Regions from separate parts of the Thermoanaerobacterium sp. CMT5567-10 genome, predicted to be linked through region 1. Evidence: riboswitches for the same ligand, from Rfam matches in the RefSeq annotation. Region 1 holds a riboswitch; the other holds the start of a gene.
What was found. A riboswitch is a leader RNA that binds a small molecule or an ion and turns the genes downstream of it on or off. The one in region 1 is predicted to bind cobalamin.
Positions count from the first base shown of each region.

Region 2: it holds a riboswitch for cobalamin, as region 1 does, so the genes downstream of both, Q2T46_RS13685 (energy-coupling factor ABC transporter permease) here and Q2T46_RS11265 (ABC transporter substrate-binding protein) in region 1, are expected to answer to the same signal.

Region 1 covers NZ_CP130558.2:2,227,483-2,232,435, reverse strand. Annotated here, with positions in the region: gene Q2T46_RS11275 (ABC transporter ATP-binding protein) at 1-302, opposite strand, end outside; gene Q2T46_RS11270 (iron ABC transporter permease) at 304-1,293, opposite strand; gene Q2T46_RS11265 (ABC transporter substrate-binding protein) at 1,295-2,245, opposite strand; cobalamin riboswitch at 2,396-2,568, opposite strand; gene Q2T46_RS11260 (hypothetical protein) at 2,942-3,604, opposite strand; gene Q2T46_RS11255 (hypothetical protein) at 3,690-4,538, opposite strand; gene Q2T46_RS11250 (Rpn family recombination-promoting nuclease/putative transposase) at 4,796-4,953, opposite strand, start outside.
Region 2 covers NZ_CP130558.2:2,688,499-2,693,451, reverse strand. Annotated here, with positions in the region: gene Q2T46_RS13700 (energy-coupling factor ABC transporter ATP-binding protein) at 1-719, opposite strand, end outside; gene cbiQ (cobalt ECF transporter T component CbiQ) at 723-1,490, opposite strand; gene Q2T46_RS13690 (energy-coupling factor ABC transporter substrate-binding protein) at 1,477-1,770, opposite strand; gene Q2T46_RS13685 (energy-coupling factor ABC transporter permease) at 1,767-2,498, opposite strand; cobalamin riboswitch at 2,633-2,845, opposite strand; gene cobK (precorrin-6A reductase) at 2,967-3,725, opposite strand; gene cobJ (precorrin-3B C(17)-methyltransferase) at 3,722-4,453, opposite strand; gene cbiG (cobalt-precorrin 5A hydrolase) at 4,440-4,953, opposite strand, start outside.

The DNA.
Region 1 (4,953 bases):
CCCATCATAACAACATCATAAGAGGTAAATTCAAAGTCAGAATACACATCCTGCGGAACATAACCGATAAGCATCGCTTTGTCCTTTGATTTCATGCTGTATATGCTCTTCCCCGCTATAGACACATTTCCTTTACTTGGCTTCAAGTACCCTGATAAGTTCTTTAAAAGAGTAGTCTTTCCAGACCCATTACTGCCTAGTATCCCCACCATTTTATAGTCATCTATCTTAAAATTTACACCTTTTAAAGCCTGAATCATACCATAACTAAAATGAAGATCTTCCACATTTACGATCGCCATATTATTTGACCTCTTTATTTTTATTTTTGACAAGAAGATATAAGAAAAATGGTCCACCACAAGCGGCAGTTATTATGCCAACTGGTATTTCTACAGGAGCCATCACAGTTCTTGCCAGCGTATCAGCCAATACCAAAAACGCTGCACCTACTACACCGCTAAAAGGAACTAAAACTCTGTTGTCAGAACCTATAATAAGCCTTGATATGTGAGGCACTATAAGCCCTACAAAGCCAATTATTCCACCTGCTGAAACAGAAGACGCGGTGATTAAAGAACCTACAATCAATATGATTTTTTTAACTCTTTCAGTATCAATCCCTAAATGCTCAGCTATTTCTTCACCTGTCATTATCACATTAAGATCTCTCGAAAACGTGTATAATGCAATACATCCAATCAATATTAGTGGTACTGTGTAAAAAACCTGGCTCCAGCTAATAAGACTAAATCCCCCCATCGTCCAAAAGACTATCTGTGACATCTCATTATGATTCAAAAGCATCATGAGAGAAATAACTGAAGACATAAAAGCACTGATGGCAATGCCTGCAAGAAGCATCGTCTGCATTTTAATATACGGTCCTTTTTTAGCCAAAATATACACTACGTAAATAGTCATAAGAGCAAATGCAAATGCAAAAAATTGAAGACCAAAAATGCCTAATCCTAAGACAATTGCGATGGACGCTCCGAAAGCTGCTCCCGATGATATACCTAAAACATAAGGATCTGCCATAGGATTCTTCAAAAGTCCTTGAAAGAACGTACCTGCCACAGAAAGTCCCATCCCAGTAAAAGCAGCTTCAATAATCCTTGGAAACCTAAGATTTAACAATATCATCTTGTCTGTGCTGTTGCCATCACCAAATATGACATCAACAATACTTTTCAATGGCATTTTGACTGCACCAACTGATGCAGAAAACATCAGCGATGCAATCAAAATCACAATAGAAATTAGCAAATAAAAACCTTTTTTCACTTTCAATTTATTTAAATGCCTCCGGATGTAAATCTTTTGCAATTTCTTCTAAACCTAAGACGATTCTGTTAGATGGCTTAGTGACAATGTCATCGTTGGATATTACAAATATTTTGCCATCCTTTGCCGCTTTTGTATCTTTATAACCTGCCATATTTTTTATTTCATTGGCATTTGCAGCATGTGGTGATGTAATTATCACATCAGGATTCTTCTGTATCAATTTTTCCATGCTGTACTGCGCCCATCCGTTTGCATCACTGGCTACATTATTTCCACCAGCCAATGTAATAAGTTCATCGATAAACGTACCCTTGCCAGCCGTCCAATTTCCATTTGTATCAACAACATAAAACACATTTACTTTTGGCAAATCCTTCACTTTATCATTGATTTCTTTGATTTTATCCTTCATGCTGCTTATTATTTCATTTCCCTTTTCTACATTACCTGTGATTTCAGCTAATATCTTTATTGAATCATATATCTGGTTTATGTTCTGAGCTTCCAATACCACCACCGGTATGCCTGATTTCTCGATTGTCTCCATATGGTCTTTTCCAGAAAGATTTGATGCAAATACGATATCTGGCTTTTGTGCCAATATAGTTTCAATATTAGGCCCTTCATATCCTCCAACTTTTGCAACACTTTTTACCTCTGGTGGATAATCGTCGTAATTGGTAACGCCGACAACATCTTTGCCAGCGCCAATTGCGTAAATCAGCTCTGTAGTTGATGGAGACAAGGAAACAATTCTTTTCGGCTCCTTTTTTATCGTCACTTGCCTACCCATAAAATCAGTAATCTTCAATGGAAATGTAGCCTTAACTTCAGTTTTCGTAGTATTGTCATTTGTTGCTGTCTTTTCTTGAGTTTTTTGAGAACATGAGACAAGGCTTAATGAAAGAACTGCTATTATGATGAAAACTACGATATTTTTAATCCACTTTTTCACTTAGATCTCTCCTCCTAAATTATTTATAAAGATTTGAAACATAACCAAAGCGCTTAAACAGTAAACCTAAAAAATTAAGGCATACCGAGAAGGTATGCCCCATATTTTTCAATGCAAATATGTACCACATTACCAACCTCCCCTCCGAAGGTGTTTTTCACATCTTAAGGCAGGTCTCCTGGCTTGCAATTCATCTTTAGCTCAACCTTCCCGGTTTCACCAGTGGTTTTTTGAGCCTCATCATCGCTTACAGTAGCGGGGGCTGCAGCGGCTTCTCACCGCTTTCCCTATTAACCTTTCGGACCTTAAGACCATATTTAGTTTAACTATATTATATCTTTAATGCAAAATTGCGTCAATGAAAATAAATGGCCTTTTTTTGCAATAATTTGTCATGAATCTATCATCTCAACCCATATAAACTTTTACTACTGTAATATCCAATATAACAAACATGATGAATACCGCTAAAATAATTGAAATCAAAATAAATGCCTGCAAGATAAACTCCCTGTACCTTTTCATCCCACACTCTTCCTCCAATTTCTATAAAGCAAATCGTTTTTTCCTTCTTTATATATAGACAAATTTCTTCCTCATTTTGTTACAGTTTTTTTAAAAAATTTTTTATGTATAAAAAAATAGCCCAAAGGGCTACTTATCAAATGAAGCGTGTGGTATCAAAAGCATACTGTTTTAATGAGCTTCAAAACGCAAATCCGATGTAATCTCGAAACTATCATAGTAAAAGTACAATATTCCTGATTTAGTATCCAAGAAAAACAGCTTATTAGTCATATAATTAGTTCTAAAAGAAGTCGAATCTTTTTGCTTAGTATTTGTATATAAATAATAGTATCCATTCTCTTTTACTTTTGGAAATGGATATTTTTCCCCAAGCGTTAAGTTAGGTTGTGGCAATGATTTTGCTAATGAGTACGGTATCACAGAACCAAACTTCCATCCTTTTTCTTCTGCAGATTTGATGAAAGCATCCATTTGGGACTTATCGAACTTCATAACGATGTAATGTAGCTCTTGGTCCCTATCGCCTGTATAGTTATTCTCCAGTATATTAACTGATCTTGGAATGTAGATGCCAATTTGGGAGGCGACAAAATATTGAGGTCCAGAAAATATCTTAGAAAAAATCAGTATGCACAATCCCAAAGCAAAAAAAATACCAACTGTTATTCCCCACCATTTTATGAGATTTCTATTTCCAGATCGTCTCCATTTATAAACTGAAAAGCCAAGCCAAACAATCATTAATACAGCTACATTAATAAGAAATATTTCATATATGTAAATCATGCGATTGCCTAAATTCCCTAAGTATAATTGCGTATGTAAATTCATTGATATCACCTCACATCTTATAGCAAATGTAGTAACTGTTTAAGTATCTAAACAAGCTACTACATTCTTCAAATTTTTGATAATATTACTTAGTATCAGGGACAGTTATGGAAATATAGTATGGTACTACCGCTCCTACAGACTGCGCATATGCACCATAATTATTAATTAGTGTTACCGCTGCATTGGGAATTCCGGATCCATACCCACTCCAATTTTTAGGTTGGAAATCATACGTATCTGTAACATATGAAGTTATTGATTTGCCTGATGAATAGCTATACATTGTAGTATTATGTAAAGCTAAATATAAATCCCAGTTTGAATTGCTTGCCGTAAATACTGGATAGCTTATTTGACTTGTACTGCTAGAACTCTTAAAAGGAGCAATAGCATTTTTATATGCTTGAGTACCCTTTATCTCAGGTACTATCGAATCGCTCGATGGAAGATATTCATCACTGGGATTATCTTGTAAAGAATGCTGCAAGAAAAATGATGCTTTAGGAACTACGATTGAAGCCAATTCTGCAGCCGTCCACAATTGAGCTCTTACAAGAGATTTTGTTATCCCAACTGACTTAATCGATACTTGTGATGATGAAGTTTTTAAATTCATTATCTCGTTTATATCAAGTAATGGTCCTTCTAATTCCCCATTAGACACTTTTTGATTATGGTATTCAATCGCACATTTTAATAAGAATGCATCATCTGACAGCGAACCTTGCTTTGATCTTTGATCTTGAATAAATTTTTTAAAGTTATTGACATCTTTAAGAAACCTGTCATACTCAATAGCACTCTTTTGCTCTGCATCAATTGATGAAATCTTTGGTAACATATTGCTGGTAGGAACCGCAAAAGCAGAACTAAAACTTGAAATTGTAAAAAGCACAACAATTAGAAGCAGTGAAATTAGTTTTTTTAACATACTTTACATCTCCTTTTTGTAGTCAATATGCTTCTCGGTACCAAAAAGCATATTAACTACGATTTTATCTGCAGGAAATGGCGCCAATTTCTGTTAATATTATTATAAACCAATTATTCTCATCTGGGAAGGTGCTAAATTAGGTCAATTTTTCTGTCATACTTTGTCAATCTGTGTAATATATTGTCGAAACCGCGACCGTTTTTCGGTCATCAATAAACTTTAAAAAAAAACAGGCATTAAGCCTGTTTATGATCCTAATTCATCAATTTTTTTATCTCCTCTTTTGACAACTCTGTAATCTCTGCTATTCTGTCGATGTCCATACCTTCTTTTAACAACTTTTTTGCAATTTTTATGCTTTTCTCTTTTTCGCCCTTTTCAATACCTTTTTCAATTCCTTTCTCAATGCCTT
Region 2 (4,953 bases), 460 kb from region 1:
TCACTCCAATCAAGTTCTTCTACGTTAGTAAAAATAACTTCAGGTTCACCTTTTGCAACAACTTTTCCATTCTTCATGACATATATATAGTCAGCCCATGAATAAGCAAAATCCACATCATGAGTTGATAAAATGATCGTCTTCCCCTCTTCAATCAATTTGTCAAACACACTCATAATCTCCTGTACATGATTAGGGTCTAAATAAACCGTTGGCTCATCCAGTATTATAACTTCAGGTTCCATAACTATGATATCAGCTATTGAGACACTTTTTTTCTGCCCATAGCTTAAAAAATGGGTGGGCTTGTCTTTCACATCGATAATTTTCATTTTTTTCATTACTTTTTCCACTTTTTCTTTCACTATGTTTTCTGGAATATCTAAATTCATGGGACCGAAAGAAATCTCTTGGTACACACTGGCAGAAAAAAGCTGTATATCAGGATTTTGAAAAACAATACCCACATTCTTCCTGAGTTTTGTGAGTTCAGAACGATTGTATTTTATTTCTTCCCTGTTATACAATATTTTCCCTGATTTAGGTTTTAAAATTCCATTGAAGTGCAAAAACAATGTCGTTTTACCTGCACCGTTTGGTCCCAAAACTGCTGTCTTTTTACCCTTTTCTATCAACATATTTACGCCATCTAAAGCTTTTGTACCATCGCTATATTCAAAAGTAACTTCTAACGCTTCTAATATAAATTGATCTTTCATAGTTCACCTTCTTAAAAGTATTGATGTGCTTATTAAAACAAGTTCTATCAAAACAATATATATTAAATTTCTATAGCAAAATCTGTAATCTTTACTGATAACTTTTAATTCCCCATTATAACACCTTGCTTCTAAAGCCACATATAAATCCTGAGAATCTTTGTAAGACTTAATAAAAAGAAAAGATATTAAAAGTCCTAAAGACCTGTAGCTATTTTCTAATGTAGCATATCCTAATCTTGAATTCTGAGATGTATAAACTTCCCCAGCGGTATCAAATAAAACAAATATCAGTCTGTAGGTTAGCTGTAGTAACTCCAAAAATAATAAAGGAATTTTCAATTTCTTTAAGATATCTATAATGTCAACTACAGGAGTAGTGAGTACGAGAAAATATAAACAAGATATTACTGCCAAAGTTCTAAAAAACAAAATAACAGCAGTACTAATGCCTTTCGGAGTAATTCCTAAAGTTACCTCAAAAATATCAAGACTTATTAATGCAGCACTTTTATCACCTATAACATTGATGATAATTGTTAGTACACTTATCATCAAAAAAGAAAATGGAATTAACATAAGTTTTATGTACACTTTTCCTGGAATTTTTGCTTTTAACACAGTTATCATAAACATCAAAATAATTACTGCAATGTTTGTATATATATCAAATACAAAGCACAAAATCATTGTTAAAAAGGCAAATAAAAGTTTTTCAACAGGATGTACGTTGTACATCCTGTTTGTATAAGAATAATTATCTATTAGCATTTTTTCTCCCCTTCGCAAGACCTATATAATATCCTAAAAATCCTGCGCCTATTGCCGCTTGACACGCAAACAGAAGGCTCTCAATTTCTCCACTTGGTGGCTCCCAAACCGGTTTCAACCATGGTTTGTAATTTTTGTCTACCTGAGTGATAGCCTCTGTTGCCCTGTTATCTGCCCCAGCAAACTCAGCATTTTTAATTGTAACAAGAGGAAACACTATTAGCGAAATAACCAACAACCCTAATATCAAATTTATCATTAAAAACTTTTTGCCCCTCATACTAGCTTACCTTCTTTCTCTAAAACATTAAGCTCAATGAGTTCTTCTTTACTGTAGGCAATTAGCAAATTGATTACGAGTACAGTTAAAAGCCCCTCACTTACCGCCAAAGGTACTTGAGTCACTGCAAAGATCCCCATAAATTTTAAGAAGGAGACTGTAAATCCTCCTATTTCAGCCGGAAAAGCAATAGCAAGTTGGAAGGAAGTCGTCACATATGTAAGCAAATCCCCAATTGAGGCAGCTAAAAATACTGCAAGCCAATTTGGACCACCTACCTTTTTTACTCCTTTAAATATATAATAGGAGACAATTGGTCCTACTATTGCCATAGAAAATGTATTAGCACCCAAAGTTGTTATGCCACCATGAGCCAAAAGTAACGCCTGAAACAAAAGCACTATAAGTCCTAAAACGCTCATAGCAAAAGGTCCAAAGAGTATAGCTCCAAGTCCTACACCAGTTGGATGCGAACAACTTCCTGTAACAGAAGGAATTTTAAGTGCTGAAAGCACAAAAGCAAAAGCACCTGCAAAACCCAAAAGCATTTTAAGTTTTGGATTTTTCTTTACACTTTTGTTTATCGTCATAAATCCCACAATTACAAAAGGCAAAGAAGCTATATCCCATATTATGCACCATTTAAGAGGAAGAAAACCTTCCATTATGTGCATTGAATATGCAATTTGCGGTGCCATCAAAAGCAAAGCAAATACCGTTAACAACATCCATTTTTTCACATTAAACACCTCTTTTTATAAAATTTAAGCAAAAATAAAACCTCTTAACTTACCAATGGCATTAAGAGGTTAAAAAACACATAAATATCCTGTTATAACACCTCCTCTATCGACCGTAGAGTAAGTTTGACACAAATACAGGCAGGTCTCCTGACTTAGGTTCATCCCTCTTTACGCCTTCCCACCCGGCACTCATCAACTTCCGCTGAGAGACTAAGCAGTGGCACAATGTAAAGAGCTCACCATCACAGTGGCGGGACCGTGCAGGATTTTCACCTGCTTCCCTTTTAACCCAATTTGATTACAAATTGGGCACCTGTATTCGCCTGTTATCAAATTTTATTCTTAAATAAAGTATATCATTTTATAAATATGTTATCAATAAAAATTGAAAATGCTTTCAGTTCCAAAATTTTATGAGTTCATTCAGTTGACATCGTATAGACTGATACGCTTTTATCCTAATTGCTGACTTGTAATTTTCGTCACATCTTTCATAAGACTGTCAACATCTGTTATCACAACAGGATAATTTACATCAGGCCTTTTTATTAAAATTACAGGAATATCTAGCATTTCAGCAGCTTCAAATTTTTCTAATATCCCTCCCACAACGCCACTTTCTTTTGTCACGATCACTTCTGCCTCTCTCTCTTTAAACATTTGATAATTTAGTTCGCTGCTGAAAGGACCTTCCATTGCTATTATGTCTTTTGGTGTTAGCCCTAAATCTTCACATTTTTTTAGGACATTACTTAAAGGAAGTACTCTTGCCGTTACCTTTTTCCCCATTACCCAGAGGAACTTAAATTTTTCGAGGTTTTTACTGCCTACAGTCAAAAAAATATTGTGATATTCTTTACATTTCTCAGCTGCTTCCTCAAAACTTTCAGCTATGACGGCATTGTCATAATAAATGCTTTTCCTTTCATATCTTATATACTTTATACCAGTTTTGTTGCAGGCATTTATAGCATTTACGCTTACATCTTTTGCAAAAGGATGAGTCGCATCAATTATAATATCTATGTTATTTCTATAAATAAATTCAATGAGATTCAATTCATCCAGTGGGCCTTTGTGGACTTTTACTCCATCACTAAAAAGGCTTGCACCATAATCTGTCACTGTACTTGCTATAACCTCAATACCTTTAAGTTTTAATCGTTCTGCAATCTCCCTTCCATCTTTTGTACCTGACAAGACCAGTATCATAAAATATATCCCCTCGGCGTTATCATTTTGCCCTTTTCTACAAAAGTGCTTTCGTTACCTATTATTACAATTGTCCTCATATCAATTTCATAATTTGCCATTTCTTTTAAAGTGGTGATTATCACTTGTTGTCCCTCTCTTGAAGCATTTTTTACTATTCCAACAGGGATATCCTCTCTTTTGTATTTCATAATAATTTTCTGAGCTTTTATAAGATTTTCCGGTCTTTCTTTGCTTTTAGGGTTGTATATGACAATTACAAAGTCAGCCTGTGAAGAAAGTTCCAGCCTTTTTTCTATCACCTGCCAAGATATCAAATGATCTGAAAGGCTTATAACTACAAAATCCTGCATTACAGGTGCCCCTAGTATAGCAGCCGCAGCATTTAGAGCAGTTACTCCTGGTATTACTTCTATTTTTAAATCTATGTTATCTTTGTGGACAACCTCATACATAAGCCCTGCCATACCATATATCCCTGCATCACCACTTGACACAATGCACACATTTTTGCCTTGCAAAGCTAATTCAACAGCTTTTTTAGCCCTGTCAATTTCTTTTCTCATCCCTAATGAAATTACCTCTTTGCCCTCAATTAAAGGTTTAATAAGGTTTATATAAGTAGTATATCCTACGACTACATCACATTCTTTTAAGGAAGTGTATGCTTTAAAAGTCATGTCATTTATATCCCCAGGGCCTACTCCTACGACTTTAATCCATCCCATGCCAATCCTTCTTTCTAAATTTATACACAGCTAACGTTATTCCATTCTTTTTAAGATATGCTATCTCTTCTCCAGCGTTACTAGCCAAATAAGCAGAGGGTCTTGCAACACTTCCAACCCCTACTGTATGAAATACAAAATCAGAAATAGGAAATTTGTTTTCTATTTTTCTCAGCTCTTCTTTTGTATAAAAAACAAGAGGAATTTTCAAAAATTCTGCCAACTGAAGCATCCCTTTTTCTTCCTTTTTTATATCTATGGTAGCAATTGACTCGATGCTTTTTAATCTCAAATTTAGATTATCAAAAGTTTCCCTTATAAAAGTAAGCAAATCCTCAAAAGCTATTCCTCTTTTGCATCCTAAGCCAATAACTACATTTTTAGGTCTTAATATGACATAAGGTTTTTCTGTCGGTTTTTTTATTTCCTTGTCAGTTATGTAAACAAAGGCATCAACTTTACTGTGAACATCGTTTTTTATGTAATCTTTTAATAAGGGT